Regions from separate parts of the Streptomyces sp. NPDC005574 genome, predicted to be linked through region 3. Evidence: riboswitches for the same ligand, from Rfam matches in the RefSeq annotation. Region 3 holds a riboswitch; each other region holds the start of a gene.
The links. Region 3 has a riboswitch for cobalamin ahead of ABZT03_RS01520 (HoxN/HupN/NixA family nickel/cobalt transporter). Riboswitches for the same ligand answer to the same signal wherever they lie in the genome.
Positions count from the first base shown of each region.

Region 1: it holds a riboswitch for cobalamin, as region 3 does, so the genes downstream of both, ABZT03_RS03365 (ribonucleoside-diphosphate reductase subunit alpha) here and ABZT03_RS01520 (HoxN/HupN/NixA family nickel/cobalt transporter) in region 3, are expected to answer to the same signal.
Region 2: it holds a riboswitch for cobalamin, as region 3 does, so the genes downstream of both, ABZT03_RS08880 (CbtB-domain containing protein) here and ABZT03_RS01520 (HoxN/HupN/NixA family nickel/cobalt transporter) in region 3, are expected to answer to the same signal.

Region 1 is NZ_JBEXCW010000003.1:94,440-104,138, reverse strand. Features, by position in the region: gene ABZT03_RS03380 (GntR family transcriptional regulator) at 1-458, shown strand, start outside; gene ABZT03_RS03375 (DUF3311 domain-containing protein) at 593-856, shown strand; gene mctP (monocarboxylate uptake permease MctP) at 853-2,481, shown strand; cobalamin riboswitch at 2,607-2,771, shown strand; gene ABZT03_RS03365 (ribonucleoside-diphosphate reductase subunit alpha) at 2,891-5,272, shown strand; gene ABZT03_RS03360 (ribonucleotide-diphosphate reductase subunit beta) at 5,332-6,288, shown strand; gene ABZT03_RS03355 (putative Ig domain-containing protein) at 6,581-8,653, shown strand; gene ABZT03_RS03350 (hypothetical protein) at 8,752-9,231, shown strand; gene ABZT03_RS03345 (hypothetical protein) at 9,192-9,410, opposite strand; gene ABZT03_RS03340 (helix-turn-helix domain-containing protein) at 9,504-9,699, shown strand, end outside.
Region 2 is NZ_JBEXCW010000008.1:145,918-155,616, reverse strand. Features, by position in the region: gene ABZT03_RS08915 (DUF6325 family protein) at 1-244, opposite strand, end outside; gene ABZT03_RS08910 (Ku protein) at 484-1,485, shown strand; gene ABZT03_RS08905 (AraC family transcriptional regulator) at 1,844-2,830, opposite strand; gene ABZT03_RS08900 (hypothetical protein) at 3,377-3,778, shown strand; gene ABZT03_RS08895 (glycoside hydrolase family 15 protein) at 3,815-5,653, opposite strand; gene ABZT03_RS08890 (VOC family protein) at 5,751-6,239, opposite strand; gene ABZT03_RS08885 (histidine phosphatase family protein) at 6,370-7,035, opposite strand; cobalamin riboswitch at 7,156-7,298, shown strand; gene ABZT03_RS08880 (CbtB-domain containing protein) at 7,333-7,554, shown strand; gene ABZT03_RS08875 (CbtA family protein) at 7,580-8,344, shown strand; gene ABZT03_RS08870 (GNAT family N-acetyltransferase) at 8,441-8,941, opposite strand; gene ABZT03_RS08865 (hypothetical protein) at 9,186-9,407, shown strand; gene ABZT03_RS08860 (MFS transporter) at 9,684-9,699, shown strand, end outside.
Region 3 is NZ_JBEXCW010000001.1:315,523-325,221, reverse strand. Features, by position in the region: gene ABZT03_RS01535 (glycoside hydrolase family 13 protein) at 1-301, opposite strand, end outside; gene ABZT03_RS01530 (LAETG motif-containing sortase-dependent surface protein) at 589-1,509, shown strand; gene ABZT03_RS01525 (metalloregulator ArsR/SmtB family transcription factor) at 1,590-1,940, opposite strand; cobalamin riboswitch at 2,020-2,262, shown strand; gene ABZT03_RS01520 (HoxN/HupN/NixA family nickel/cobalt transporter) at 2,290-3,396, shown strand; gene ABZT03_RS01515 (nucleoside hydrolase) at 3,424-4,386, opposite strand; gene ABZT03_RS01510 (hypothetical protein) at 4,639-5,400, shown strand; gene ABZT03_RS01505 (GAF and ANTAR domain-containing protein) at 5,417-6,154, opposite strand; gene ABZT03_RS01500 (GAF and ANTAR domain-containing protein) at 6,272-6,970, opposite strand; gene ABZT03_RS01495 (tetratricopeptide repeat protein) at 7,397-8,740, opposite strand; gene ABZT03_RS01490 (hypothetical protein) at 8,983-9,138, shown strand; gene ABZT03_RS01485 (amidohydrolase) at 9,232-9,699, shown strand, end outside.

The sequences.
Region 1 (9,699 bases), on a different contig from region 3:
GCGCTCAGGGCCTCGAACCCACCTCCCAGCTCCTGGACATCGGCTACATCACCGCCGACGACCGGCTCGCCGACCTGCTCGACATCACGGCCGGCGGCCGGGTGCTGCGCATCGAGCGGCTGCGCATGGCCAACGGCGAGCCGATGGCCATCGAGACGACCCACCTGTCGGCCAAGCGCTTCCCGGCGCTGCGCCGCAGCCTCGTGAAGTACACCTCCCTCTACACCGCGCTCGCCGAGGTCTACGACGTCCACCTCGCCGAGGCCGAGGAGACCATCGAGACCTCGCTGGCCACCCCGCGCGAGGCCGGCCTGCTCGGCACCGACGTGGGCCTGCCGATGCTGATGCTGTCCCGGCACTCGCTGGACCGGACCGGCCAGCCCGTGGAGTGGGTGCGCTCGGTGTACCGGGGCGACCGCTACAAGTTCGTGGCCAGGCTGAAGCGTCCGCAGGACTAGGAGGGTCCCCCGCCTCCCGTCGGGCCAGGTGAGGATGTCGCGTCGATATCCGGACGGGGGCTTTCGCAGTCGTCGCGCCGTCGCCTACATTGCCTGCGCATTGCCCAGGTGATCAGTGAGGGGACGGAGCCGCCATGTCCGATGTGCCCGAAGCAAGACCACCGGTGGTGACACCGGTCCGCGTGGTCATCGCGCTGTGCCTCGCGGCGCCGTTCCTCGCGATGCTGTGGATCGGTTCGTACGCCAGGACGGACCCGGCGTTCATCGGGATCCCGTTCTTCTACTGGTACCAGATGCTGTGGGTGCTCATCTCCACGGCCCTGACGATGACCGCGTACGCGCTGTGGCGCCGTGACCAGCGCGCCCGCGCCGCACGGAGCGGAGGTGCGTCGACGTGAACGACGGAGTCAACGGCGTCGCGCTCGGCGTCTTCATCTTCTTCTTCCTGGCCGTCACGGCCATGGGCTTCCTCGCCGCGCGCTGGCGCAAGGCGGAGAACGAGCACAGCCTCGACGAATGGGGCCTGGGCGGACGGTCGTTCGGCACCTGGGTCACCTGGTTCCTGCTCGGCGGCGACCTCTACACGGCGTACACCTTCGTCGCGGTGCCCGCGGCGATCTACGCGGCCGGCGCGGCGGGCTTCTTCGCCGTCCCGTACACGATCCTGGTGTACCCGCTGATCTTCACCTTCCTGCCGCGCCTGTGGTCGGTCTCGCACAAGCACGGATACGTCACCACCTCGGACTTCGTGCGCGGCCGGTTCGGCTCCAAGGGCCTGTCGCTGGCGGTGGCCGTCACCGGCATCCTGGCGACGATGCCGTACATCGCGCTCCAACTGGTCGGCATCCAGGCCGTGCTGGACGTGATGGGCGTGGGCGGCGGGGAGAACACCAACTGGTTCGTGAAGGACCTGCCGCTGCTGATCGCCTTCGGCGTACTGGCCGCCTACACCTACTCGTCGGGGCTGCGGGCGCCCGCGCTGATCGCTTTCGTGAAGGACGGGCTGATCTACCTCGTCATCGCGGTGGCGATCATCTACATCCCGATCAAACTGGGCGGCTTCGACGACATCTTCGCCAAGGCGGCCGACGCGTTCAGCCAGACCAACCCGGCGACCGGCAAGCCGCGCGGGGCGCTGGTCCCGGCCGAGGCGGGACAGTGGACGTACGCCACCCTGGCGCTGGGCTCCGCCCTCGCCCTGTTCATGTACCCGCACTCGATCACCGCGACGCTCTCCTCACGCAGCCGTGAGGTGATCCGGCGCAACACCACGATCCTGCCGCTGTACTCGCTGATGCTCGGCCTGCTGGCCCTGCTCGGCTTCATGGCGATCGCGGCCGGAGTCAAGGTCACCAACGGGCAGTTGGCGATCCCGCAGCTGTTCGAGGACATGTTCCCGGACTGGTTCGCGGGCGTCGCCTTCGCGGCGATCGGGATCGGCGCGCTCGTCCCGGCGGCGATCATGTCGATCGCGGCCGCGAACCTGTTCACCCGCAACATCTACAAGGACTTCATCCGGCCCGACGCGACACCCGCGCAGGAGACCAAGGTCTCCAAGCTGGTCTCCCTCCTGGTGAAGGTGGGCGCGCTGGTCTTCGTGCTGACCATGGACAAGACGGTGGCGATCAACTTCCAGCTGCTGGGCGGCATCTGGATCCTCCAGACCTTCCCGGCGCTGGTGGGCGGCCTGTTCACCCGCTGGTTCCACCGCTGGGCACTGCTGGCCGGCTGGGCGGTCGGCATGGTCTACGGCACCTTCGCCGCGTACGGCGTCGCCTCCCCCACGCAGAAGCACTTCGGCGGCTCGGCCAAGGAGATCCCCGGCATCGGGGAGATCGGCTACATCGGCCTGACGGCGTTCGTGCTGAACGTCGTCGTCACGGTGGTCCTCACCTTCGTACTGAAGGCGGCGAAGGCCCCCGACGGCATCGACGAGACCCGGCCGCAGGACTACACGGCGGACGCGGGCGACCCGGGCGTACAGGTGGAGCTTCCGCCGGCCACGGCGGGCACCGCGCACTGACCCGAGGACCTGTGCGACAGCGGGCCGCCGGAGCGTCTCCGGCGGCCCGCAGCCGTCTCCCCGGCCTCTCCCCCGCACTCCTCCCGTGGACGCCCGGACACGCTCCGAAGCCGACACGGCACAACATCTGGGGGTGCAACTGCGGCCCGGCACAAGATGTATGCTCATGCTCGCTGTCGCCGCAGGGGAATCCGGTGCGAATCCGGAACTGTCCCGCAACGGTGTACTCATGCGCGCATATCCGCGTACGAGCTCGAGTCCGAGGACCTGCCGACAGTGGCTCCCGGCCGTCCGGCCGGGCTGCCAGGACGTCCGGGCCTCGTGGAATGGGCCGGTGGACGCGACGCCGCGCGCGCTCGCGAGCTGCCCCCTTCCGCAAGGCCCCGTGCCGAGCGAGGGAGAGCCCCACGTGACCATCGCGCCAGCCGAACCGGCCTCAGCGACAGCCGACCCCGTGGCCGACGACGGTCCCGGAGCCGCGCTGCTGCGGACCCTGACCGCGCTGACCGCCGACCTCCCCGACGCCGACCCGGGCCGGGTCGCCGCCGCCGCCCTGCGCGGCCGGTCCGCGCGGGCGGACACGGCGGAACTGCGGGAGCTGGCGACCGAGGCCGCGGCCGGACTCATCTCCGAGGACCCCGCCTACTCGAAGCTGGCCGCCCGGCTGCTGACCCTGGGCATCGCCGCCGAAGCCGCCTCGCAGGGCGTCACGACGTTCACCGAGTCCGTCGCGGTCGGACACCGCGAGGGGCTTCTCGCCGACCGCACCGCCGAGTTCGTCCGCGTCCACGCCGACCGCCTCGACGCCCTGATCGACGCCGGTGCCGACGACCGCTTCGGCTACTTCGGCCTGCGCACCCTGCACAGCCGCTACCTGCTCCGGCACCCGATCACCCGTCAGGTCGTCGAGACACCCCAGCACTTCATGCTGCGGGTCGCCAGCGGCCTCGCGGAGGACGACAGCACCCGCTCGCTGGACGAAGTGGCCGCGCTCTACCGGCTCATGAGCCGTCTCGACTACCTTCCCTCCTCCCCCACCCTCTTCAACTCCGGCACCCGGCACCCCCAGATGTCGTCCTGCTACCTCCTCGACTCCCCGCTGGACGAACTGGACTCCATCTACGACCGCTACCACCAGGTCGCCCGCCTCTCCAAGCACGCCGGCGGCATCGGCCTGTCCTACTCCCGCATCCGCGCCCGCGGTTCACTGATCCGGGGCACCAACGGGCACTCCAACGGCATCGTCCCGTTCCTCAAGACCCTGGACGCCTCGGTCGCCGCCGTGAACCAGGGGGGCCGGCGCAAGGGCGCCGCCGCCGTCTACCTGGAGACCTGGCACTCCGACATCGAGGAGTTCCTGGAACTGCGCGACAACACCGGCGAGGACGCCCGCCGTACGCACAACCTCAACCTCGCGCACTGGATCCCGGACGAGTTCATGCGCCGGGTCGACGCCGACGGCCAGTGGTCGCTGTTCTCCCCCGCCGACGTGCCGGAACTCGTCGACCTGTGGGGCGCGGAGTTCGACGCCGCCTACCGCCGGGCGGAGGCCGCGGGCCTGGCGCGCCGCACCCTGCCGGCCCGCGACCTGTACGGCCGCATGATGCGCACCCTCGCGCAGACCGGCAACGGCTGGATGACCTTCAAGGACGCGGCCAACCGCACCGCCAACCAGACGGCCGAACCCGGCAGTGTCGTCCACTCCTCCAACCTCTGCACCGAGATCCTGGAGGTCACGGACGACGGGGAGACCGCGGTCTGCAACCTCGGGTCGGTCAACCTGGGCGCGTTCGTGGACCCGGCGGCCCAGGACGTCGACTGGGAACGACTGGACGCGACGGTCCGCACGGCCGTCACCTTCCTCGACCGGGTCGTCGACATCAACTTCTACCCGACCGAGCAGGCCGGCCGTTCCAACGCCAGGTGGCGGCCCGTCGGCCTGGGCGTCATGGGCCTCCAGGACGTCTTCTTCCAGCTGCGCCTGCCCTTCGACTCGCCGGCCGCGAAGGCGCTGTCCACGCGCATCGCCGAACGCGTCATGCTCGCCGCCTACGAGGCCTCCGCCGACCTCGCCGAGCGCAACGGCCCGCTGCCGGCCTGGGACAAGACCCGTACCGCCCGGGGGGTGCTGCACCCCGACCACTTCGACGCGGAGTTCACCTGGCCGGAGCGCTGGGCGGCCCTGCGCGAGCGGATCGCGGCCGTCGGCATGCGCAACTCGCTGCTGCTCGCGATCGCGCCCACCGCCACCATCGCCTCGATCGCCGGCGTGTACGAGTGCATCGAGCCGCAGGTCTCCAACCTCTTCAAGCGCGAGACCCTGTCCGGCGAGTTCCTCCAGGTCAACTCCTACCTGGTGCGGGACCTGAAGGAGCTGGGCGTCTGGGACGCGCGCACCCGCGAGGCGCTGCGCGACGCGAACGGCTCGGTGAGCGGCTTCACCTGGATCCCCGAGGACGTACGCGCCCTGTACCGCACGGCCTGGGAACTCCCGCAGCGCGGCCTCATCGACATGGCCGCCGCCCGCACGCCGTTCCTGGACCAGGCCCAGTCGCTGAACCTCTTCCTGGAGACGCCGACCATCGGCAAGCTCTCCTCGATGTACGCCTACGCCTGGCGGTCGGGCCTGAAGACGACGTACTACCTGCGCTCACGCCCGGCGACCCGCATCGCCCGCGCCGCCCGCGCCCAGGCACAGCCCGAACCCGCCGTCCCCCTCCAGCCGGCCGCCGACCCCGACGCCGTCGCCTGCTCCCTTGAGAACCCCGAGTCCTGCGAGGCCTGCCAGTGACGACCGCCGACACCACCAAGAACCTGCTCGACCCGGGCTTCGAACTGACCCTGCGCCCCATGCGCTACCCCGACTTCTACGAGCGCTACCGGGACGCCATCAAGAACACCTGGACCGTGGAGGAGGTCGACCTCGCCTCCGACGTGTCGGACCTGGCGAAACTCTCACCCGGCGAGCAGCACATGATCGGCCGGCTGGTCGCGTTCTTCGCGACGGGCGACTCCATCGTGGCGAACAACCTGGTGCTGACCCTCTACAAGCACATCAACTCCCCCGAGGCGCGCCTGTATCTGAGCAGGCAGCTCTTCGAGGAAGCGGTCCACGTCCAGTTCTACCTGACGCTGCTGGACACCTACCTGCCCGACCCGCAGGACCGCGCGGCGGCCTTCGCCGCGGTGGAGAACATCCCCTCCATCCGCGAGAAGGCGGAGTTCTGCTTCCGGTGGATGGACTCGGTCGAGAAACTCGACCGCCTGGAGACCCGCGCCGACCGCCGCCGCTTCCTCCTCAACCTGATCTGCTTCGCCGCCTGCATCGAGGGCCTCTTCTTCTACGGGGCGTTCGCCTACGTCTACTGGTTCCGCAGCCGGGGCCTGCTGCACGGGCTGGCGACGGGGACGAACTGGGTCTTCCGGGACGAGACCATGCACATGTCGTTCGCCTTCGAGGTGGTCGACACGGTCCGCAAGGAGGAGCCGGACCTCTTCGACGACCAACTCCGGGACCAGGTCACGGACATGATCCGGGAGGCCGTCGAGGCGGAACTCCAGTTCTCCCGCGACCTCTGCGGCGACGGACTGCCGGGCATGAACACCGAGTCGATGCGCCAGTACCTGGAGTGCGTCGCCGACCAACGGCTCACCCGGCTCGGCTTCGCGCCCCTGTACGGATCCGAGAACCCCTTCTCCTTCATGGAGTTGCAGGGCGTCCAGGAACTGACCAACTTCTTCGAGCGGCGCCCGTCGGCGTACCAGGTCGCGGTGGAGGGGACGGTCGACCTCGACGAGGACTTCTGACGCTCCGGAAGCCTCCGGGCTGCTGCCCCATAGGGGGTCCATGGAGCGTCCATGGGCCGTCCATGGACCCTCTATGGGGCGGCAAATTCCTCCCGGCGCGGCTATCCGCGCCGCACGGGCCCCGGTTACGTTCTGCCCGTTCTGTCATGTCACCCACAACGACACCGCACGGCGACATCACAGGACGCAGAAGTGTCATGCCCATGACGGCTCGCGCCCCGCCGCCGCTACGCGCGTCACAGGCCTGCCACCAGCGTCGAGATCCCCACTCCCACGACGGAGGCAGTACCCCATGCGTCAGACGCACACCGGCACGTCCAGGCGGAGCCTGCGAAGACTCCTGACCGTCGCCCTGCCCGCCCTCGCGCTCAGCCTCGCGGGGCTCGTCGCGGCACCGGCGCACGCGGCGCCCGCCGCCACCCACACCTCCCGCGCCACCCAGAACGCCAAGGCCCTCACCGCCCCCTCGGCGCAGGCCGTCCACGCCACCGGCAAGGCCGGGCAGAAGGTGCCGACCACGCGTCTGTGCGGCGCCCCGGCCCCCCATCACGCCTCCTGCTTCGCGCAGCGGCGCACCGACATACGGCAGCGGCTGGCCGCGGCCGTCTCCGCGGACGCCGCCGCCGCGGTCTCCGGCCTGAGCCCGGCCAACCTGCACAGCGCGTACAACCTGCCCTCGACCGGCGGTTCCGGTCTGACGGTCGCCGTGGTCGACGCCTACAACGACCCCAACGCCGCCGCCGACCTGGCCACCTACCGCTCCCAGTTCGGGCTGTCGGCCTGCACCAAGGCCAACGGCTGCTTCAAGCAGGTCAGCCAGACCGGTTCGACCACCTCGCTGCCCACCAACGACACCGGCTGGGCGGGTGAGGAGGCGCTGGACATCGACATGGTCAGCGCGGTCTGCCCCAACTGCAACATCGTTCTCGTCGAGGCCAGTTCGGCGAACGACTCCGACCTCGGCATCGCCGAGAACGAGGCGGTCTCGCTGGGCGCGAAGTTCGTCTCCAACAGCTGGGGCGGCGACGAGTCCTCCGCCCAGACCGGCGAGGACACCTCGTACTTCAAGCACCCGGGCGTCGCCATCACCGTGTCCTCCGGCGACTCCGCGTACGGCGCCGAGTACCCGGCGACCTCGCAGTACGTGACCGCCGTCGGCGGCACCGCGCTGTCCACCTCGTCCAACTCCCGCGGCTGGAGCGAGTCGGTGTGGAAGACGAGCAGCACCGAGGGCACCGGCTCCGGCTGCTCGGCGTACGACCCGAAGCCGAGCTGGCAGACCGACACCGGCTGCTCCAAGCGCATGGAGGCGGACGTCTCGGCGGTCGCCGACCCCGCGACCGGCGTGGCCGTCTACGACACCTACGGCGGCTCGGGCTGGGCGGTCTACGGCGGCACGAGTGCCTCCGCGCCGATCATCGCGGGCGTGTACGCGCTGGCCGGCACCCCGGGCAGCGCCGACTACCCGGCGAAGTACCCCTACACCCACACGTCGAGCCTCTACGACGTCACCAGCGGCAGCAACGGCAGCTGCTCCCCCTCCTACTTCTGCACCGCGGCCACCGGCTACGACGGCCCGACCGGCTGGGGCACCCCGAACGGCACCGCCGCCTTCACGTCCGGCGGCAGCACCGGCAACACGGTGACCGTCACCAACCCGGGCAGCCGGACCACCGCGACCGGCGGCTCGGTCAGTCTCCAGATCTCCGCCTCGGACAGCGCGGGCGCGAGCCTGACGTACAGCGCGAGCGGGCTGCCGACCGGGCTGTCGATCAACGGCTCGACCGGACTGATCTCCGGCACGGCGACCACGGCCGGCACCTACGGCACCACGGTCACGGCCACCGACAGCACCGGCGCCTCCGGCTCGGCTTCCTTCACCTGGACGGTGTCCACCTCGGGTGGCGGCTGCACCTCGGCGCAGCTGCTCGGGAACCCGGGCTTCGAGTCGGGTTCCACCGTCTGGAGCACCAGCAGCGGGGTCATCACCAACTCCGCGAGTGAGGCGGCGCACGGCGGTTCCTCCTACGCCTGGCTGGACGGCTACGGCTCCGCCCACACCGACACGCTGTCCCAGTCGGTGACGGTGCCCAGCGGCTGCAAGGCGACGCTGAGCTTCTACCTGCACGTCGACTCGGCCGAGACGAGCACCACCACGGCCTACGACAAGCTCACGGTCACCGCGGGCTCGACCACGCTGGCGACCTACTCCAACCTGGACAAGGCCACCGGGTACGTCCAGAAGAGCGTCGACCTGTCGTCGCTCGCGGGCTCCGGCAGTGTCACGCTGAAGTTCGGCGGGGTCGAGGACTCCTCGCTCCAGACCAGCTTCGTCATCGACGACACCGCCGTCACGACGAGCTGATCACCGCTTCGCACGAAGGCCCCGGCCGCGCAGGCGGTCGGGGCCCCGGTGGATCCGGTCGAGCGGCCGGCACGTCCCATGGGAAAGGAGGTCCTCCCATGAGCAGAACCGTCCGGCACCGGATCGCCGCCCTCGCGGTGGTGGCACTCGCTCTCGCGGGCTGCGGCACACAGTCAGGAACGGGAAAGGAGCCCGGCCGCGGCAGCGGCAGCGCGGGTGCGAGCAGCAGTGCGGCCCCGACGGGTACCTCCGCCGGGGCCTGTGCGGCGCGGCCGGCCCTGGACGCGGGTGACAGCGGCCGCCGGGTCTGTCTGCCGGCCGGCGGGGTGATCCGGGTCGCCCTGGACGGCACCGCCGCCCGGCCCTGGACGTCGGTCACCGCCGACGGCCCCGGCCTCAGGGCCGTCAACAGCGGGATCGTGCTGCTGCCCGGTGACGCCTCGGCCGCCTTCGAGGCGGTGTCGGCCGGGACGGTCCGGATCTCCGCGTCCCGGCCGCTCTGCGCCTCCGCGACCGGTCGTGTCGCCTGCAAGGGGCTTCAGGAGTGGTGGGTGACGGTGGTGGTGACGAAGCGCTGAGCCCGCGCCCGTCCGGGGCGGGCGGGGGCCGGGTCCCGGCGGGACCGCTCCGCCTGCTTGATCTGCCGTTCGATCCGCCGGTCGTGCACGATGCCGATCACCGCGGGGGTGACCATGAACACCAGCAGCCCGAGAACGGTCAGCATTCCGATGAGTGCCTGCGCCTGTGTCGTATTCATGTACAAGAGTCTTGCGCCTGACACTCCTTACCAACAGTGGCAGGACTGCCGTAGGGCCTCGATTTACTGCCACTTTCGAGGCACACTGGTCGCATGTTGCGAAACGTGGCCGCGGTCGTCCTGAACGGCGTGAACCCCTTCGAACTCGGTGTCGCGTGCGAGGTGTTCGGCACCGACCGCAGTGACGACGGACTGCCGGTGTACGACTTCGCGGTCGTCTCGGCCGAGGGGCCGACCCTGCGCTCGCGGGCGGGCTTCAGCCTGCACATCGAGCACGGCCTGGAGCGGC
Region 2 (9,699 bases), on a different contig from region 3:
GGCCGGAGGACGCGCCCTCGAATACCGCGAGGTCGAGCTCGCCGTCCCCCGTGAGGTCGGCGATCTCCATGCCGGTCACGGAGCCGTCCTCCTCTTTCCTGACGAAGAGCAGGTCGAGGATTCTGATCAGGCCCCGGTCCACGAGATCGACCAGCAGGGGGAACCCCTCGCCCGTCATCCGGTTACCGGGGAACTCGACGACGAGATAGTCGATCGGGCCCACTTCTTGCAGTTCGTCGCTCACGGCGTCACCTCTGGTGCTCGCGGCTCCCCTGGGCACCCCCTGTAGGGCAATTCCACCACCGGAGTGTGGGGGCCGCACTTCGGTGGTGGTGGGGTTGCGCCTGGTCCGTGAGTGACAGCCGTGACGATGGCTTGCGACGGCGACAGCACGGGCGGACCACCCGGGCGGCGCGAGTGGCGTGCGGGATCCCTGTGCCGCTCTTAGTCTGGTGCTGCTCGGGGCTATCGCGGAGGTCTGCCATGCCCCGAACCGTCTGGTCCGGCGCCATCAGCTTCGGCCTGGTCACGGTGCCGATCCACGTGCAGTCGGCACGGGAGGACCACTCGATCCGGTTCCACCAGTACCACCTGGCCGACATGGGCCGGGTCCGCACCCGGAAGGTGTGCGAGGTGGAGGACCGTGAGCTGTCGAACGCGGAGATCGGCAAGGGGTACGAGTACTCCAAGGACCTGGTCATCCCCATCAGCGACGAGGACCTCAGCAACCTGCCGCTGCCGACGGCGAAGGCGATCGAGATCGAGGCGTTCGTGCCGCTGCGGTCCATCGACCCGCTCCGGATCGGGGAGGGCTACTACCTCGCGCCGGACGGGCAGGTCGCCGCGAAGCCGTACAAGCTGCTGCGCCAGGCGCTGGCGCGCTCCTCGAAGGTGGCCATCGCGAAGTACGCCTGGTCGGGCCGCGAGCGGCTGGGACTGCTGCGGGTGCGTGAGGACGCCATCGTGCTGCACGCGATGCGCTGGCCGGACGAGATCCGGGACCCCTCGGAGCTGCTGCCGCCACCGGTGGAGCTGAGCGAGGAGGAGATCGACGGCGCCCTCGCGCTCATGGACAGCATGAGCCGTGAGGATCTGGACGGGCCCGAGTTCCAGGACGCGTACACAGAGGCCGTCGCGAAGATCATCGAGGCGAAGCGGGAGGACCGTGAGCTGCCCGCGGTGGCGGAGCCGGAGAAGCCGGGCCAGGTCCTGGACCTCATGGCCGCCCTCACGCAGTCCGTGGAGAAGGCCAGGTCCTCCCGCGGCGAGAGCGGGCACGCCGAGGGCAAGCACGCCGACGTGCACGAGCTGCCGAAGAAGAAGTCGGCGGCCAAGAAGACGACGGCGAAGAAGACGGCCGCGGCGAAGAAGCCGACGGCGGCCAAGAAGACGACCGCGGCGAAGAAGACGGCGGCGGCGAAGAAGCAGCCGGCCAAGAAGACCGCAGCGAAGAAGTCCTCGGGGCGCCGCCCGCGCAGCGCGTGATCACCCCGAGACGCCGACTTCGCAGCGCGGTGAGCAACCCGCACGCCGACCGCGCGGCGCGCGGGCCCCCCCACGCCGACCGCGCGGCGCGCGAGCGGCTTCCGGCGCCGGTGTGGACGCAACGTCAAGAAACTGTGCATCGACCGTCAACGACAGCCGGACGCCGGTCGGGCATTCTCGATCTTGCGTACACGGGGGGCGGCTTCGGCCGCGCGACTGCTCCCCTCCGCCCTGGTGGCGGGGAGCGCGGGGGAGGGACGGATGTCCTCACCGGGCCGTTGATCCTGAGGCCCGGTGGGGGCGCTGTCCGCCCCTGCGACCGGCGGTGCGGCGGCCGACACCGGGGGCCGGCCGGCGTCTACCCTCGCTCCGGCAACGCCTCGCCTCGGTACTCCTTGGGCGAGACCCCGTAGGCCGTGCGGAAGGCGCGGGTGAAGTCGGAGGCGTGGACGAAACCCCAGCGTGCCGCCACGGCGTGGATGGGCGTGGTGCGCAGCGAGGGGTCGGCCAGGTCGCGGCAGGCGCCCGCCAGGCGCTGACCCCGGATGCAGGCCGCGACCGTCTCGCCGGGCGACTCCTGCTGGAAGATGCGGTGCAGGTAGCTGACGGAGATGTGGTGGGCCGCGGCGATCATGGGCGGCGACAGCTCCCGATCGTGCAGATGGCGCCGGATGAACGTCCGCACACCCTCCACCGTGACCACCCGGCGCGTCTCCTGGGGCAGCGCGGTCTCCGCGTCGAGCAGCCGGCCGAACCAGGCGGACAGCAGGTCGAGGACGACCGTGCCCAGGCGGGGCGCGTCGGAGGGCGTGAGGGTGTCGGCCTGCCGGTCCAGGCCGACGAGGAAGTCCGTCAGCAGCGCGCCGACGCCGTCCCGGCCCGGCAGCCGCCGGCCCAGCAACTCCCGCACCCGGTGCGGCGGCAGGGGCAGCAGCGCCTTGGGGAAGTCGACCGCCACCCCCTTCACCGGACGGCGTTCACGGTCGTCCGTCGAGCGCAGGTCGTACGGCTGTGAGCTCTCGGCCAGGTGCAGGTCACGCGGGCCGAACGTGTCGGTCCGGCCGGCGTGGTCGAGAGCCAGCCGTCCTTCGAGCAGCAGCGTCAGGTGATACGTCTCGGGATCGGACTGGCGCACCATGCGTGTGTTCCGCCTGTACCGCGACGGCAGGAACGACGCCGACCACACCGCCACCGGCCCCAGCTCCATCAGCCGGTACTCCGCCCAGAAGTCGGCGGCGTGCGCGCTGGCGATGTCACTGGAGCGGGTCTGGCCGATCACTTCCCACCAGGAGTCGAACCGGTGCTCCGCAGGTATGTCCGCTGTTCGGAACACCGTCCCGATCATTGAGTTCATCCCCGATTCACGCGCCGACAGCCTCCTCCGCATCCTTCCACGCGGAGATCATCCGCATTCCGTCGGGTGCGTCACGCCGGGTCCGCCCGGCTGTCAACGGGGGAGGGGGAGCAGGGGCGGTCCCCCCGCCCGCCGGTCAGGCGGCGTACTGGTGGGTGGGGTAGGTCGGACATCCCGCGTCGCCGCCCTGATGGCCGCGGCCCGGGCCCACCGCGACGCCCGCCCGGCGGCCTGACCCGGACCGCCCGCCGGCGCCCTCGCCGACCGACCGGGCCCGCCGGCTCGCCGCCGAACAGTCCCGCCGCCGACCGCCGACCGCCGACCGCCGACCGCCGACCGGCGACCGGTGCCCGTGCGGGCAATGAGTGAGATGCCGCTTCGACCGTGGAGGCGTAGCGTCGGATTGGACGTTCGGATTGGACATCGCGAGACAGGCGCACCTCATCGGACGTCGCCGACCCGGTCATCGCGGCCTTCCCGCGCTGAGCAGCGACCGATCGGCAACCGAGTGAAGAACATGGGAAGCGAGGCAGGCAGATGACTGCCATACATCCGTCTCGTAGGTCCGCGTCGCAGGCGTGGGCTACGGGCCTGACGGCGTTCGCCGCCGTCATGCTGTCACTCGCCGGCGTGCTCGCGGTCTTCCGCGGCATCATGGCGATCGCGAACGACGACGTGTTCGTCAGCACCCCCAACTACGTCTTCCAGTTCGACCTCACCGGCTGGGGCTGGATCCATCTCGCGCTCGGCGTGGTCGCCCTGGGCGTCAGCGTGGGACTGTTCCGGGAGGCGATGTGGGCGCGCGTCGCGGGTGTGGCCATCGCCGCGTTCGTCATCATCGCGAACTTCCTCTCCCTCCCGTACTACCCGGTGTGGTCCGTCATCATGATCGCGATGTCCGCGTTCGTGATCTGGGCCCTGTGCGTCGTCCGCGACTAGCTCCTTCGAGTGGGGCCTGCTTCCTCGGATCCGTCCTCATCGCCCGTCGATGGCCGTATCCAGGGTGATGGCCGCGTCGATCAGCGCGAGATGCGTGAACGCCTGCGGAAAGTTGCCCAGTTGGCGTCCTGTGGGGTCGATCTCCTCGGAGTACAGGCCCAGATGGTTGGCGTACCCCATCATCTTCTCGAACACCAGGCGCGCCTTGTCGGTGCGTCCCGCGCGGGCCAGCGCGTCGACGTACATGAAGGTGCACAGCGAGAACGTGCCCTCCGAGCCGCGAAGGCCGTCGGGGGAGGCCCCGGGGTCGTAGCGGTAGACCAGGCTGTCGCTGACGAGTTCCTCCTCCATGGCGTCGAGCGTCGAGATCCACATCGGATCGTCGGGCGTGACGAAGCCGACCGTCGCCATCCGCAGCAGCGACGAGTCGAGCACGTCACTGCCGTAGTGCTGGACGAACGCCTGACGGTTTCCGCTCCATCCCCTGCTGAGGACCTGGCGGTAGATGTCGTCGCGTGCGGCGAGCCAGCGCGCGGCCGCTGCGGGCCGCCCGTTCGCCTCGGCGAGCCGCAGCGCGCGGTCGAAGGCCACCCAGGACATGACACGGCCGTAGGTGAAGTGCTTGCGGCCGCCGCGGGTCTCCCACAGTCCTTCCCCGGCCTGGTCCCAGTGGTCGGCCAGCCAGTCCAGGTCGGTCAGCAGCGACGTCCAGCCGTGGTGCCCCAGCCGGATTCCGTGCCGGTGCGCGAAGTACATGCTGTCCAGCGCCTCGCCGTAGATGTCCAACTGGAGTTGCGTGGCGGCGCCGTTGCCGATCCGTACCGGCGACGAACCCGCGTAGCCCTCCCAGTGGTCGAGGAGTTGCTCCTCCAAATCCGAGGAGCCGTCGACCCTGTACATGATGTTCAGCGGTCCGGAGTCGCCGTCGCTGCCCGCCCGTTCCTTCACCCGCGCCGCCAGCCACACGAGGAACCGCTTGGCCTCCTCGGTGAAGCCGAGCCCCAGCAGCGCGTACACGGAGAAGGAGGCGTCGCGGATCCAGGTGAAGCGGTAGTCCCAGTTGCGCTCCCCGCCCAACTGCTCGGGCAGCGCCGCCGTCGGCGCGGCCACCAGGGCACCGCTCGGGGCGTAGGTCATCAGCTTCAGCGTGATCGCGGACCGTTCCACCGTCTCGCGCCAGCGCCCCGAGTACTGCGACTGCGCGAGCCACGCGCGCCAGAAGCCGACGCTCTGCTCGAACATGCCCTGGTACTCGCTGAGACGGACCTCGCGGGGCGGCCCCTCGGCCCCCCACTCCAGGACCAGACCGCGCTGTTGTCCCGCCTGGAGGGTCAGGGTGAAGTGCAGGTCCTGCTGCCGGTCCAGGAGCAGGTCCAGCAGCCGGTCGTCCTCCGGCTCGCGCACCGGGTGCACGGTCAGCCGCGTACCGTCGTCCGCCGCGAACACCGCGCCGTGCTCGCTGAGATGCAGCCGGTGGTCATGGCGGCCGTAGTCGAACCGGGGGGCCACCTCGATGTCGAAGGTCATGGTCCCCCGCACACAGCGGACCATGCGCACCAGCCGGTGCCGGGGCGTGGCCGTCGTGCCCGTCACGGGCATGAAGTCGAGGACCTCCCCGGCGCCCGCCTCGGTCATGAACCGGGTGACCAGGATCGCCGTGTCCGGGAGGTACATCTGCTTCGTCGCGTACGATCCGCTCCTCGGCCGGACGGTGCAGTGCCCGCCCTTGTCCTTGTCCAGCAGCGCGCCGAACACGCGGGGCGAGTCGAAGCGGGGGAGGCACAGCCAGTCGACGGTCCCGTCCGTCGTGACCAGTGCGGCGGTCTGCAGGTCACCGAGCAGGCCGTGGTTCTCGATCAGCGGGTAGTCCTGCATCGGGCGAGCCCCTCTCGGTCGCCGGCGACCCGGATGCCCCCCGTTCGGCCCATTCAGCCTAGGACGAAGATCCTCGTTCGGCGCGGCGGGAGGTTCCTCACGGCGCGGGCGTCGCGAGGCGGCGGCGGAGTTCGTCCTCCGCGACCTCCTCCTTGTGGGTCAGGAACACCCACACGTGCCCCGAGGGGTCCTTGAGGACGGCGGTGCGGTCGCCGTGGAACATGTCCTGCGGCGGCTGGAGGATCTCGGCACCCGCGGCGGCGGCGCGCTCCGCGAGGCCGTCGACGTCCGGCACGAAGACGTGCAGCGCGACGGACGTGCTGCCGCCGAGGGCGGTCGGTGGGGCGAAGGGGGACGCCTCCGGCCCGTCCGGGCCGGCGTCGCCCAGCATCAGGACCGACCGCCCGACGGTGACCTCGGCGTGCAGGATCCCGCCGCCGGGAGCATCGAGCCTGAAGTCCTCGCGGGCGCCGAACGCCCGCCGGTAGAAGTCGATCGCCGAGGCCGCGTCGTCGACCATGATGTGCGGGACGACGGAGTAGCGGTAGCGGTCGGGGATGTCGGCGCGCACTGAGTCCTCGGCCATGACGAACCTCCCTGCTCGGACCGCCGGTCTGCTCCCGCGGCACTGCGGGCACGCTACGAACTCAAGCCCGGTTGAGGTCAATCGCGGCAGCACACCGCGGCCCACCCGGCGAGGCCGCTCGGCCCTGACATCAGGCGCCCGGTCCCTCTCGCGGGGGCTTCCGCCGCCGACAGGGGGTCGGCTCGGGCGGCTGCATCGCGTCCGCCCGCCGGGCCTCGCCCACCCCCGGCGCGCCCAGGGGCTCCCCGATCCGCACGTTCCAGCGTCCCGCACGCCCGCTGACCGTGACCGCGGTCAACGGCGGTACGTCGACGCGCCAGAACGCCGGCTCGGGCGCCCCGAGGATCCGTACCACGACGGCTCGTACGATCTCCGGCTCCACCACCGCCACCGTGCGGCCCGCGGCCTCCGCGGCGGACCCCAGCCACGCCGTCACGCGGTCGCACAACTCCCGTACCGACTCACCGCCGTGCGGGGCGGCGGACGGGTCGGTCATCCAGCTCACCAGCGCCTCCGGCTCCTGCGCGCCGACCTCGCCGAGGGTGCGGCCCTGCCAGCGGCCCACGCGGAGCCCGGCCAGATCCGGCACGGCAGAGGCGTCCAGGCCGAGGGCCGACGCCGTCTGCGCGCAGCGCACGGTGGGGGAGGCCACCGCGCGGTCTGGGCGGCGGAAGGCGCCCTCGGCCGAGCGGGCCCGGGCCGCCCCGGCCTCGTCGAGCGGGCAGCCGTCGTCGAAACGCGCCTCGCGCAGCGACCGGCTGACGGCGGGTGAGATCAACGTCACTCGGCTTGTCATGTGCCTGCTCTCATGGTCAACAAAGCGTTCGCCGCACGGAATTGCCGGCCCCCGAACGCGGCCGGCACGCCCCCGGTGGCGCCACGCGCCCTTGGCCGCACCCCCGCGACGCGGTACGTTCTCGAAGATATCGACGACGGTACTGCGGAAGCCGGTGGGAATCCGGCACGGTCGCGCCACTGTGAGTCCGGTACCGGCCGCCCCGACACGGGGTGGCGGACGCCGGGCGAGTCAGACCCGTGGCCGTCGTCCTGTGCACCACCGAGCCGGGACGCGAGTTCCCCAGGAGGTCCTGCCATGGCGCAGTCCACCGTCCAGCCCAGCGCTGCCCCCACCACCCTCCCCGCCAAACTGCCGATCGGCGCGATCGCGCCCTGGGCGGTCTTCTTCGGCGTCCTCATGCTGGTGCTCCTCTACTTCGTCGGCGCCGAGCAGGGCGCCACCTCCGTGGTGAGCGGTGAGAACGTCCACGAGTGGGTGCACGACGCCCGCCACCTCCTCGGCTTCCCCTGCCACTGACGGCCGAGCCGGAGCGCATCAGCCCATGAACTCGGCAACCGTCAGAAACCTCCTGGTCCGCGGCATGCTGGCGGGCCTCGCCGCCGGCCTGCTCGCCCTCGTCGTCGCCTACTTCCTGGGCGAGCCCCGCGTGGACTCGGCCATCGCCTACGAGGAGGCGCACTCCCACGAGCACGGCATGGAAGCCGTCAGCCGTTCCATGCAGTCCACCGGCGGCCTGAGCACCGGAGTACTGCTCTACGGCGTCGCGTTCGGCGGCATCGCCGCCCTCGCGTACTGCTTCGCGCTCGGCCGGATCGGCCGCTTCGGGCCGCGCGCGAGCGCGCTGCTCCTGGCCGCCGCGGGGCTGGTCGCGGTCTACGTCGTACCGTTCCTCAAGTACCCGGCCAACCCGCCGTCCGTCGGCGACCCGGACACCATCGGGAAGCGCACCACGCTGTACTTCCTGATGATGCTGCTCAGTGTGCTGCTGGCCGTCGCCACCGTCATCCTCGGCAAGCGGCTCGCACCACGCCTCGGCACCTGGAACGCGACCCTGTCCGCGGGCGCGTTCTTCGGCCTCGCCGTCGGACTCGCGTACGCGTTCCTGCCGGCGGTCAACGAAGTCCCCAACGACTTCTCGGCGACGTTGCTGTGGCAGTTCCGTCTCGCGGCACTCGCCATCCAGCTGACCCTGTGGACCGCCTTCGGGCTGCTCTTCGGCGTACTCGCGGAACGCGTCCTGTCGCCCGGGGCCACGGTCCCCGCGGCCGAGGGCACGGGAACGCGAGCCGCTCGCGTACCGCACTGAGGCATCCTCCGCCGAGGCGGACACCGTGGTCCGGCCCGGCACACCCCGTGCGGGACCGGACCGAGGTGTTTTCCGGTGCTCTGCGACGGGCCGGGCCTACGGCCGGAGCGCGAGATCGCGCTGATACCAGGTGCCCTGCTTACCGCCGAGGTCGGCCGGCTCTGCGGGACCGACCGGGACGAACTCGGCCTTGACCAGCACTTTTCGGGACGCGACATTGTCGCGGGCGGTGGCCGCCCGCAGCGTGCGCAACCCGTGCTGCGCCGCCGCCAGCCGGCACAGTTCCCGCACGGTCGCGGTCGCCACGCCACGACCGGCGACGTGCTGCGCGACCCGGTAACCGAGTACGGCGGTGCCGTCCTCGAGGTCGTACAGATTGAACCGGCCCAGCACCGAGCCGTCCCCGGCGACGAGCACGTGGAAGGCGCAGACGCCGGCCTCCTGCTCGGCCAGCAGGGCGCCGAACCGGTCGGTGAACTGGTCGAAGAACTCGTCGCCGCGGTCGGAGACGGAGGCGGCGAAGTAGCCGCGGTTCGCCAGCTCGAAGGCCAGGACCGCCGGGGCATGGCCGGCATGCAGCCGCTTCAGCTCGGGCACCGCCCCACTTTATCCGGGGGGTGCGCTGGGGCCGACTGGGTTTCCGCGCCGGCCGACAGGCGCCTGCGGCGGAGCCGGGCCCGCTCGCGGTGCTGTGCCTGGTCGCCTGGAAGGTACCCGTCACCGGCGACGAGGGCGGCTGGACCGCCGCCTGGTACACCGTCGGCTTCCTCGCGGTCGCGGCGGTCTCCGCGACGCTCGTCACGGGCTCGAACTCTGCCGCGACGGAGGCCCCGCACGGCTTTTGTCCCTGTCTCCGCTCACCTGGACGGGCCGCAGCCTCAGCTACGGCATGTACTTGTGGCACTACCCGATCGTGCGCCTGCCGGCCTCCTTCGGCGTGCGGGACGCCCGCCTGTCGGCCACGGTCGTACCGGCCACCGCCATGGCCCTCTTGTCCTACGCCGTCATCGAGGCCCCCTCCAACGCCGAGCCCGCGGCCCGCGAGTGTCACGATCTACCCTGACCACCGCACCGGGAGCGGGCACGGCAAGCGAAGCCGCTACGGCGGACACGTGCGGCAAGTCGGCGTAGGCGGCGCCGGGTTGGGCGGTGGCCGGTCCGTCGATGACCTGGTGCCCGTGAATCGTGCGCACCGGATCGTGCGCCAGGGGCCTTGGTGAGTCGGTGTTCCAGGGCAGCGCCAATGACCATGCGCCACGAGGTCATCCACTCCGCGTCGACGCCCAGTTGTTCGGCGATACAGTCCCGGCCGGGGATCCGACAGGGGAGTTGGTGGGCGGTGACGGACGTTGCGG
Region 3 (9,699 bases):
GGTGGGCCTCGGCGCCCATCGCGGCGAAGTCGTCGAGGGTGCCCAGGCGCGGGTCGACGTCGCGGTGGTCGGCGACGTCGTAGCCGCCGTCGGCGAGCTCCGAGGGGTAGAAGGGGCTGAGCCACAGCGCGTCGACGCCGAGCGCGGCAAGGTGGGTCAGGCGCCCGGTGACACCCCGGAGGTCGCCGAGCCCGTCGCCGTCGGCGTCGGCGAAGCTGCGCGGGTAGACCTGGTAGACGACGGCCTGCCGCCACCAGTCGGGGTCCTTGCCGGAGAGGTCGGGCGTGGTGCGAACGGTCACGCGTGTTCCTCCGTGCCGGGTAGGGGCGGATGCCGGGCGGGCGATATCAAGAATCCTGTCCACTTGGCCGGAAAAGTGAACATCCGGCCTGCCTCCCCACTGCCCGGAGCGAGCTGTTCCCTATGTGGGGGAATGGTGATGGCCGGCTCAACCCCCTTTGTGTCGGCGCAGGTTGACAGCCCTGAGCCGGGAGATCCACGATGTCCGCACGCTGTGGCGCATGTGACCTATGAGCCCAGTGTTTCTTCGGGTTATTCACCCCCCGCACACGCCAAGATGGGATACGCATGTCCATAGCGAGACGTGTCACCGTGCGCCGCCTGCTGGGGACGGGCGCCGCGACGCTCGCCCTCTGTACCGCCTCCGTCGCCGCCGCCTCCGGCGCCTTCGCCACCGGCACGCCCGGCGGTGACGGCTGGAGGTCCGCCGACGGCTACCGGCCGGGTTCGGGCGCGGGCACGATCACGGAGACCGACCGCTGCCAGTTCTCGCTGGACGGCTCGAACTTCTACGACTCCGTGAAGGTCGACGACCAGAACCTGCGGCCCACCGACGACGGCAAGGTCCACATCAAGGTCCGTACCGCCGGGGACGCCACCACCTGCACCGCCTCCCTGGCGTCCTACCTCGCCCACGGGTCCAGCTTCCGCACCTCCGGCGAACAGGTCTTCGTCGACTTCGACAGCGTGACGGTCGAGCCGGGCCGGACCGAGTCCCTCGACATCGCCGTGCCGGACGCGGGCTGCTTCGCGCAGATCGACCTGTACCGGGGCGCGGTGAAGTTCGACGGCCAACTCGACGCGAAGGACGGCTTCGACCACGGCGACCTGCCCAAGGGCCCCGACCACCCGGTCATCAAGGACAAGCTGATCGCGGCCTGGAACGGCGGCACGAAGGACTGCACGACGGCCCCGTCCCAGACGCCGTCCACGCCGACGCCGACCCCGGCGGCCCCGGGATCCTCCGAGCCCTCGCAGCCCGCGCGGGAGTCCACGCCGCCGGCCGACGAGACGCCGTCGAGCGGGGGCGACACCCCGGTGCCCGCCACCACCGCGCCGGCCACCACGCCCGACGGTGGCGGCGGTGACCTCGCCGAGACCGGTGCGAGCAGCACGACGGGGCCGATCGCGATCGGGGCGGCGGTCCTGCTCGCCGGCGGCGCGGGTCTGGTGATCGCGACGCGTCGGCGTCGGAGCACGGGTGCGTGAACCCTTCCAGGGGGCTCGGCCCCCTGGACCCCGGCTCCTCGGACGCGGGAGGGGCTGAAGGTCACGCGCGCGGCTGAGAACTAGGGGGCGGCCTGGTCGAGCAGGGTGGCGACTGTCGCGTCGACCAGCCGGTAGCGCACGATCCGGCCCTCCTTCTCGCCCTCGACGACCCCCGCCGCCCGCAGCAGCCTGAGCGCCTGCGAGACGGCGGGGTCGTTCATCCCCGTCGCGATCGCGAGGTCGGACACGGCGAGCGGTCCGGTGCGGTGCAGGGCCAGCAGCAGGGCGAGCCGCCGGGGCTCCCCGAGCAGCGCGAAGCGGTCGGCCCAGGCGCGGACATGGCCGGGTTCACCGATGGCGGCGATGGCGTCGCACACCCGGTGGCCGTCGATGGTGCGCCGGTCCGCGCGGTCGGCCGGGACGAGATGCATGGCGCCATCCTCGCAGGCCCGCCATGTGATCTTCCATACCTGCGCAGGTGCGCAGCTATGCAGCGGAGCGCCCGCCGCCCTACGGTGGTCGGGCCGTGGTGCTCGGGAATCCGGTGACGACCCCTCAAAGGTCCATGCCGGAGCGGCCCTCGCCACTGTGATCGGGGAGTTTCCGGCCCACCGTCCCGCGAGGGACAGCCACTGGTCGCCGCAGGGTGACCGGGAAGGCGGGCCGGCGGCGCAGACCCTCCTACGCTCCCGGCTTCGGTCGGGCGGGAGGTACCCGTAAGCCAGGAGACCGGCCACGGCATCTCACGAAGTGATCCACGAGGTGCTGGAGCGTGACCGCATGACCCTGCCCGAGCCTGCCCAGGCGTCCGGACCCGCGTCCTTCAGGTGGCGCCGGGAGGACACCGTCAAGACCGCCGGCCTGCTGACGGCCGTGGCCGTCCTGCACGTCGTCGCCTTCGGGATCCTGTTCCTGCTGGTGGTGCCGGAGCACTACGAGGTCGGCACCAGGGCGTTCGGCGTCGGCCTCGGCGTCACCGCCTACACCCTCGGCATGCGGCACGCCTTCGACGCCGACCACATCGCCGCCATCGACAACACCACCCGCAAGCTGATGGCCGACGGCAAGCGGCCGGTGTCGGTGGGCTTCTGGTTCGCGCTCGGCCACTCCAGCGTGGTGGTCCTGCTCGCCGCGCTGATCGCGGGCGGCACCCAGCTCGCCGGCCGGGTCATGAACGAGGGCTCGCGCACCCACCAGGCCCTCGGCTTCATGGGGACGACGATCTCGGGGACGTTCCTCTACCTGATCGCCGCCCTCAACCTGGTCGCCCTGCTCGGCATCCTGAAGGTCTTCAGGGCGATGCGCGCGGGCACCTACGACGAGCGGGAGCTCGAACAGCACCTGGATTCGCGGGGGTTCATGAACCGCATCCTGGGCCGGCTCACCAGATCCATCACCCGCCCCGGGCAGATGTTCCCGCTCGGTTTCCTCTTCGGTCTGGGCTTCGACACCGCCACCGAGGTCACGCTGATGGTGATGGCCGGCTCGGGCGCGGCGGCCGGCCTGCCCTGGTACGCGATCCTGTGCCTGCCGCTGCTGTTCGCCGCCGGAATGAGCCTGTTCGACACCCTCGACGGCACCTTCATGAACTTCGCCTACCAGTGGGCCTTCTCCAACCCCGTGCGCAAGGTGTTCTACAACCTGACCATCACCGGGCTGTCCATCGCCGTCGCGTTCTTCATCGGCACCATCGAACTGGTCGGCGTCCTGCACGAGAAGCTCGACCTGCGCGACGACCTCAGCGGCTGGATCGCCGGCCTCGACCTGGACAACGTCGGCTACGTCATCGTCGGCCTGTTCGTCGTGGTGTGGGCGGCGGCCGTGACGTACTGGAAGGTCGCCAAGGTGGAGCAGCGCTGGGCGGTACGGCCGGCGGACGGCAGCTGAGCCCGGCCGGGCCGCCCCGGTCGTGGCCTACGGGCCCTCGACCGTCGTCAGCCACAGCTTCACGTACCGCTCCACGTCCACGCCGAGGCCGACGTCCACCAGGGTCTGTTCCCGTACGCCCTCGTGGATCTCGGACTCGCCGGGGCGCGGACGGCGGTCGACGAGGGTCTGGCCGCGGGTCGGGCCCGGGGCCAGCGCGACCTCCACCGGCAGGCGTTCGGTGGTCAGCCCCGCCGGGTCGACGACGGCGCACACCGCGCCCGCGTCGCCGAGACCACCCGTCGGGGTGGGGTCGCCGGAGGTGGCCGGGTCGCGGTGGGCGAGCAGCTCACCGGCCAGCCGCAGCCGGGGTTCGGCGCTCGCGCGCAGCCGCTGCACGTCCCCGGCCGGGACCAGGACCCGCTGGAACACGTCGAGGCCGTACATGGTGATCGGCACCCCCGCGGTGAGCAGGACGGCGGCCGCCTCCGGGTCGTGCCACACGTTGAACTCGGCGACCGGGGTGGCGTTCCCGGTCGCGACCGCGCCACCCATGAACACGATCCGCTCGATGTTGCGCACCACCTCCGGATGCGTCCTGAGCAGCAGCGCGATGTTCGTCAGCGGGGCCGTCGGGATGAGGGTGACCGGACGCGGGCAGGCGAGGATCTCGCGGCGCAGCAGCGTCACCGCGTCCACGTCCACCGGCACGCGGGTCGGCGCGGGCAGCCCGAGGTCGCCCATGCCGTCCTGCCCGTGCACGTGCCGGGCCGTGCGCACCGGCTCGATCAGCGGGCGCTCGGCGCCTCGCGCGACCGGGATGCCGGGGGCGCCTGCCTGCTCCAGCACGGTCAGGGTGTTGCGTACGACGCCGTCCACGTCGGTGTTCCCGGCCACGCAGGTGATCGCCCGCACGTCGAGTCCGGGGTGGCGGACGGCGAACAGCAGGGCGAGGGCGTCGTCGACACCGGTGTCGCAGTCGATGATCACCGGGATGGGCTGACCGTTCACGGCGGGGCTCCTGTTCCTACGACCGTCCCAGCACGGGCTCTACGGGAGCGACCTTACGCAGCCCGGCGGGCTCCCCGTGGTCCGCGCGGGGGCGCGGGCGGGCGTCCGGGCCGGGCGGGGGCCCGCGCCGGTAACCCGGACGGACCGTCGCGCTGGTGGCGGAAGCGGCGCGGTGGTGCTGTGGGAACACCCGTACCGGATCTTCGCCGCGCGCAGGAGGCCCCCGATGACCCGTCCGCAGGAGGCCCCTCGATGACCCGCCCCCCGGCCCGCCGTCTCCTCGTGGGCGCCTCGGCCCTGTGCCTCGCCGGTCTGCCGGTGCTCACCGCCTGCTCGGCGGGGGCCACCGCCCCGCCCACGGCCCGCCGCTCCCCCGCCGCCTCGCCCTCCCCGTCCGCCGCCGCGCTCACCACGGCGCAGGCCGAGGCCGCGCTGGTCACCGCCGCGGATCTGGGGGAGCCCTGGGAGCCGACGCAGGGCGCCGCGACCTGGCGGGACACGCTGCTCAAGGCGAAGGCCGACCCGCCCGACTGCGGGCGGCTGCTCGACGCCGTCTACACCGAGGAGGTGTTCGGCCCCGAGACCGCCGTCCACGCGGTCGCCGGCCTCGACGACGCCATGGACCAGGCCCAGTTGCGCTACCAGGTCCTCGCCCACGACCCGGCGGACGTGGACCGCACCCTGGCCTGGCTGCGCTCGCTGCCGGGCAGGTGCGGGCAGTTCACGGCCGCGTCGGCCGGGGGTGCCGTGCAGGGGGCGCGGGTGGCCGACGCGGCGCTGCCGGCCGTCGGGGACGCCCGGGAGGGTCTGCGGATCACGCTGGCCGGCGAGAGCGCCGACGGCGAGCCGACCACCCTCACCGTGGACCTGGCCGCCGTCCGGGTCGGCGACGACGTGATCGTCCTGACCAACGGCGGCCTCGGCAACGTCTCGGCGGACGTCACGGCGGCGGTCGTACAACTGGGGGCGCAGCGGCTGACGGACGTCCGCAGACAGGCCCGGCTGGAGGTGTGAGCCGCGGCGGGGCGGCTCAGGGACGCCCCGCTGCCCGCTGGAACAGGGCCGCCGGTTCCATGGTGCGCTCGGCCAGCCGGCGGGCCACCGCGGTGAGAGTGGTCCCCGTGTTCTCCGCGTGGCGGCGCAGGATGTCCAGCGCCTCGCCGAGGGAGACGTCCGCGTACTCCGCCAGCAGGCCCTTGGCGAGTTCGACGGTCGCCTTCGCCGAGACCGCCGCCTGGAGGGACGTCAGCAGGTCCTGCGGGCGCCGGGACTCGGCGGGCCAGTGGGTCAGGGTGAGCGCGACGATGTCGCTCAGGCCCTGCGCCACGGCGAGGTCGCTGTCCGGCAGGGCCTCGCGGCGCCGGTTGGCGAGGGTCACCGCGCCGATCGCCGTCCCGTCCAGCCGCAGCGGCAGGGCGTGCACGGTGAGACAGCCGGACTCCAGGGCGTGGGCGGTGTACGCGGGCCAGCGGCCGTCGGCCCGCAGGTCGTCGGCGGTGACCTGCTCGCCGGTGCGGTAGCAGTCGACGGAGGGTCCCTCGTCGCGCCGCACCTGGAGCACGTCCAGGCCGCCCAGGTCGTCGGCGGAGGCGGCCATCGTGCGCAGCCGGCCGCGCGCGTCGGCCATCACCACGCCCACCGCGTCCACCTCCAGCAGGGCCACGCAGTGGTCGCCGAGCCGGGCGAACAGGTCGAGCGGGTCGAAGTACGCGCCGAGCGTGTCCGCCAGGTCCACGAAGGCGCGGGTGAGCCGCAGTTCCCGGTTCATCCGAGCCTCCTCGCACCGTCACGCCGCACGTGAGCCGGTCGTCCGGTGGTCTCCCGCCCGGTCCCTTCCCAGCCGGTCGGTTCCCGGCCGGTGGTTCCTTGCCCGGCCGGAGCGTGCCTAGTCACGGTCGAACCTCTTCCTGTGCGAGACCACATCGCGCGCCAGCTCCAGGGCGGTCCGGTTGTGCGCGAAGGCGTGGGCGCGCAGCAGCGCCAGCGCCTCGTCCGCGCCGATGCCCGACTGCACCATGATCATTCCCACGGCCTGGTAGACCTCGTCGTGATCGGTGGCCAGACCGCTCAGCCACGCCTCCTCCCCCTCCGCGCCGTTCTCCGCCCCCTGCGGGAGCGCCATCAGGGCCATCGTCATGATGCTCGACACCAGGAGCGCGGTGCGCAGTTCGGGATGGCTGAGGCCGCCGGGCGTGGCCCGGTACAGGTCGAGCGTGCCCACGCACACGGCGTCGTTGCCCAGCGGGATGGAGTACACCGCCTGCACGCCGACGGCCGTCGCCTGCTGGGCGAAGACCGGCCAGCGGCGGGCGTCCCGGCCGTTGGTCAGGTCGGAGGCGAGAACGGGGGCGCCGATCGCGGCGGCGTACGTGCAGGGACCGTCACCCAGCGTGGCCTGGACGTCCGACAGATGCGCGGCCTGGTCGTCGCTCGCGCTCAGCTGGATGGGCATGCCGTCGGCGCGCAGCGAGACGCTCGCGCCCACCACCGGCAGCAGCTCGACCGCCACCACGCACAGCCGGCCGGGCATCTCCGCGGGGCCTGCGCCCCGCACCCCCTCCGCGATGACGTCGGCGGCCCGCAGCCGGGCGCGCTCACCGGCGTTCTCCCGGTCCGGCGGGCCGGGGCCGCCACCGCCCGGTACGCCGGGCGGGCCGGAGTCGTCGCCGGGGGAACCGTAGCGGTCGTCCCTGGGCCGCACGGCCACCGCCTCCTTCGATCAGCGCGGCCATCATCGTCCGTGAACTCCCGCAGCGCCCTCATCTGAGCTGGGAGCACGACTCGTGGCGGGCCGCCCAGGGGCCCCACCCGACTACCCGTCCCCCCACCCCCGAAACCGCGTCCGCCACAGCCGCGGCGAACGGACTCCGCGGCTACGGGGAGCGCCGAACGGGGATCGCCGATGGCACCGCGCCCGGGGGCCGGGGGGGGCGCGGTTCGAGCGGCGGCCCGGGGGTGCCCGGCGGCGGGGACTCCCGCGACCCGCCCCGGCCGTCGGCCGTCCCCGTCCTCACAGCGGGGGCTGGGCCGGGGCCGGGCCGAGGGTGGTGGTGCCGGGGGCCGTGCGGTGGCCGAGGCCCGTGCGGTAGGCGTCCAGGGCGGCCTCCACCCGGCCGGTGCGGCGCAGCAGGTCGCCGAGCAGCCGGCACAGGTCGGCCAGGTCGCCGACGGCGCCCGCCCGCTCCAGGAGGCTCAGCGCCCGTACGTAGTGCTCCTCGGCGGCCTCGGTGTCGCGGGCGTCCTCGGCGATGATGCCCAGGAGCCGGTGCGCGGCGGCGGAGTGCAGGGCGCCGCGCTCGGGGCTGAAGTCGCTGAGGACGTGCCGCAGCAGTTCGGCGGCCTCCTCGGACTTGCCGCGCCGGCGCAGCACGTCGGCCAGTTCCACGGCGACCTGGCTGGAGTAGAGGGAGGCCCGCTTGGCGGAGAGCATCGTGAGGGCCTCGCGCATCTCCGCCTCGGCGCGCTCCAGTTCGCCGTTCTGCGCGTACACGTACCCGCGCATCCAGTGGCAGTTGGCGAGCTCGGTCCGGATCTGGAGCTGCCGGTACAGCTCGGACGCCTTGGCCAGCGAGACGTCGGCCTCCGCGAGGCGGCCCTCGGCGAGCAGGGTGCGGGCCACGGACCGGTGCATCCGGGCGACCAGCGCCGGGTCGCCGGACTGCGGGGCGAGCGCGAGGGCGAACTCCGCGGCCTGGGCGGCGCGGGCGTGGGCGCCCATGTCCATGTAGGGCCCGATGACGCTGGCGTAGAGCAGGAGCAGCGCGTCGGGATCGTGCAGGCCGCCGCGGTTGAGCTCGTCGAGGGTGGACTCCAACAGGTAGACGGCGTACCGCAGTTCACCGGCCAGGTAGTGGGAGACGGCGCGTCCGCGCAGGGCCGGGACCCGGGCGGGCAGCGGGGCGTCGGCGAGGACCTGTTCGGCCTGCTCGAAGTACTCCCGCCCGGCGTCGAGTTCACCGGTGTCGAGCCCGCACTCGCCGAGCCCGAGCAGCGCGGCCGCCTGCACCTCGACGATCCCGTGCGTCCGGGCCTCGCCGAGCAGCGCCGCGTACTGCTCCGCCGCCTCCTGCGCCTCTCCGGTGGCGAGCGTGCGCTGCGCCTCGGTCAGCCGCAGCCGCAGTCCGGTGACGAGGTGGGCGGGCCGGCCGGTGGCCAGTTCCTCGAAGGCCACGCCGAGCCGCTCGGCGAGATGGCGCAGCGCCTCGTCGGAGGGCCGCACCCGGCCGGACTCCAGGGTGGAGATGTACGCGGGCGTGTAGGCGGGTTCGGCGAGCTGCCTCTGCGTCAGTCCCCGTTCGACCCGCAACTGCTGCACCCGCCGCCCTATGGTGCCCGGTTCGTCTCGGTCGGACATGGGCCAACTCCCCCTGTGGGTCTTGCCGTTCGGGTTCGAGAGCCCCTAGGTTAAACGGCGTATTAAACGTGCTTAACACAATGTCGCTGTTGTTGCCGTGGGCATTGCCAAGACCGTGGTCACTGCCGTCGCCGTTGTCACTGCCGTTGCCCGTTTGCCGTTGCTGCGAGGTCGCCGTGCTCGAACGCCCCAGCACCACCACGCGATACACGAGGGGGGCCGCCGCCGCCGTGGTGGCCGTCGTGACCCTGGTACTGGCCGCGAACGCGGGCCCGACGAGAGCGGCGGACGAGAACTCGCCGCACCATCGGGCGCGGGTCGAGCGGGCCGAGCGGATCGGGCAGTCCGGCGACGGCCTCCCCGGCCCCACCGGCACCTCCTCCGCCACCCGCCGCTGACGTGACGCCATCGTAGCCATGGCGCGACCCCGCGGTCCCGGCCATGGACGGGCTCGTCCCGCCCGGCGCGGACGCCCCGCGTACGCTGCCCCCGTGACCTCTCCCGCCGCCCGCACCGCGCTGGACCTCACCGCCGGCCTCCCGGTCCCCGCCCTGGAGGACTTCTACCGCGACCTGCACCGCCATCCCGAACTGTCCCTCGGTGAGTACCGCACCGCCGGAAAACTCGCCGAACGCCTGCGCGCCGCCGGGTACGAGACCACGGACGGCATCGGCGGCACCGGCGTCGCCGGGGTGCTGCGCAACGGTGACGGGCCGGTCGTGCTGCTGCGCGCCGACATGGACGCGCTGCCCGTCCAGGAGGAGACCGGGCTGCCGTACGCCTCGCTGACGCCCGGGCTGATGCACGCCTGCGGACACGACCTGCACGTGACCTGGCTGGCGGGCGCGGCGGACGCGCTGGCCGCCGGACGCGACGCCTGGTCGGGCACGCTGGTGCTGGTGGGGCAGCCCGCCGAGGAGACCGGGCGGGGAGCCGCCCGCATGGTCGCCGACGGGCTG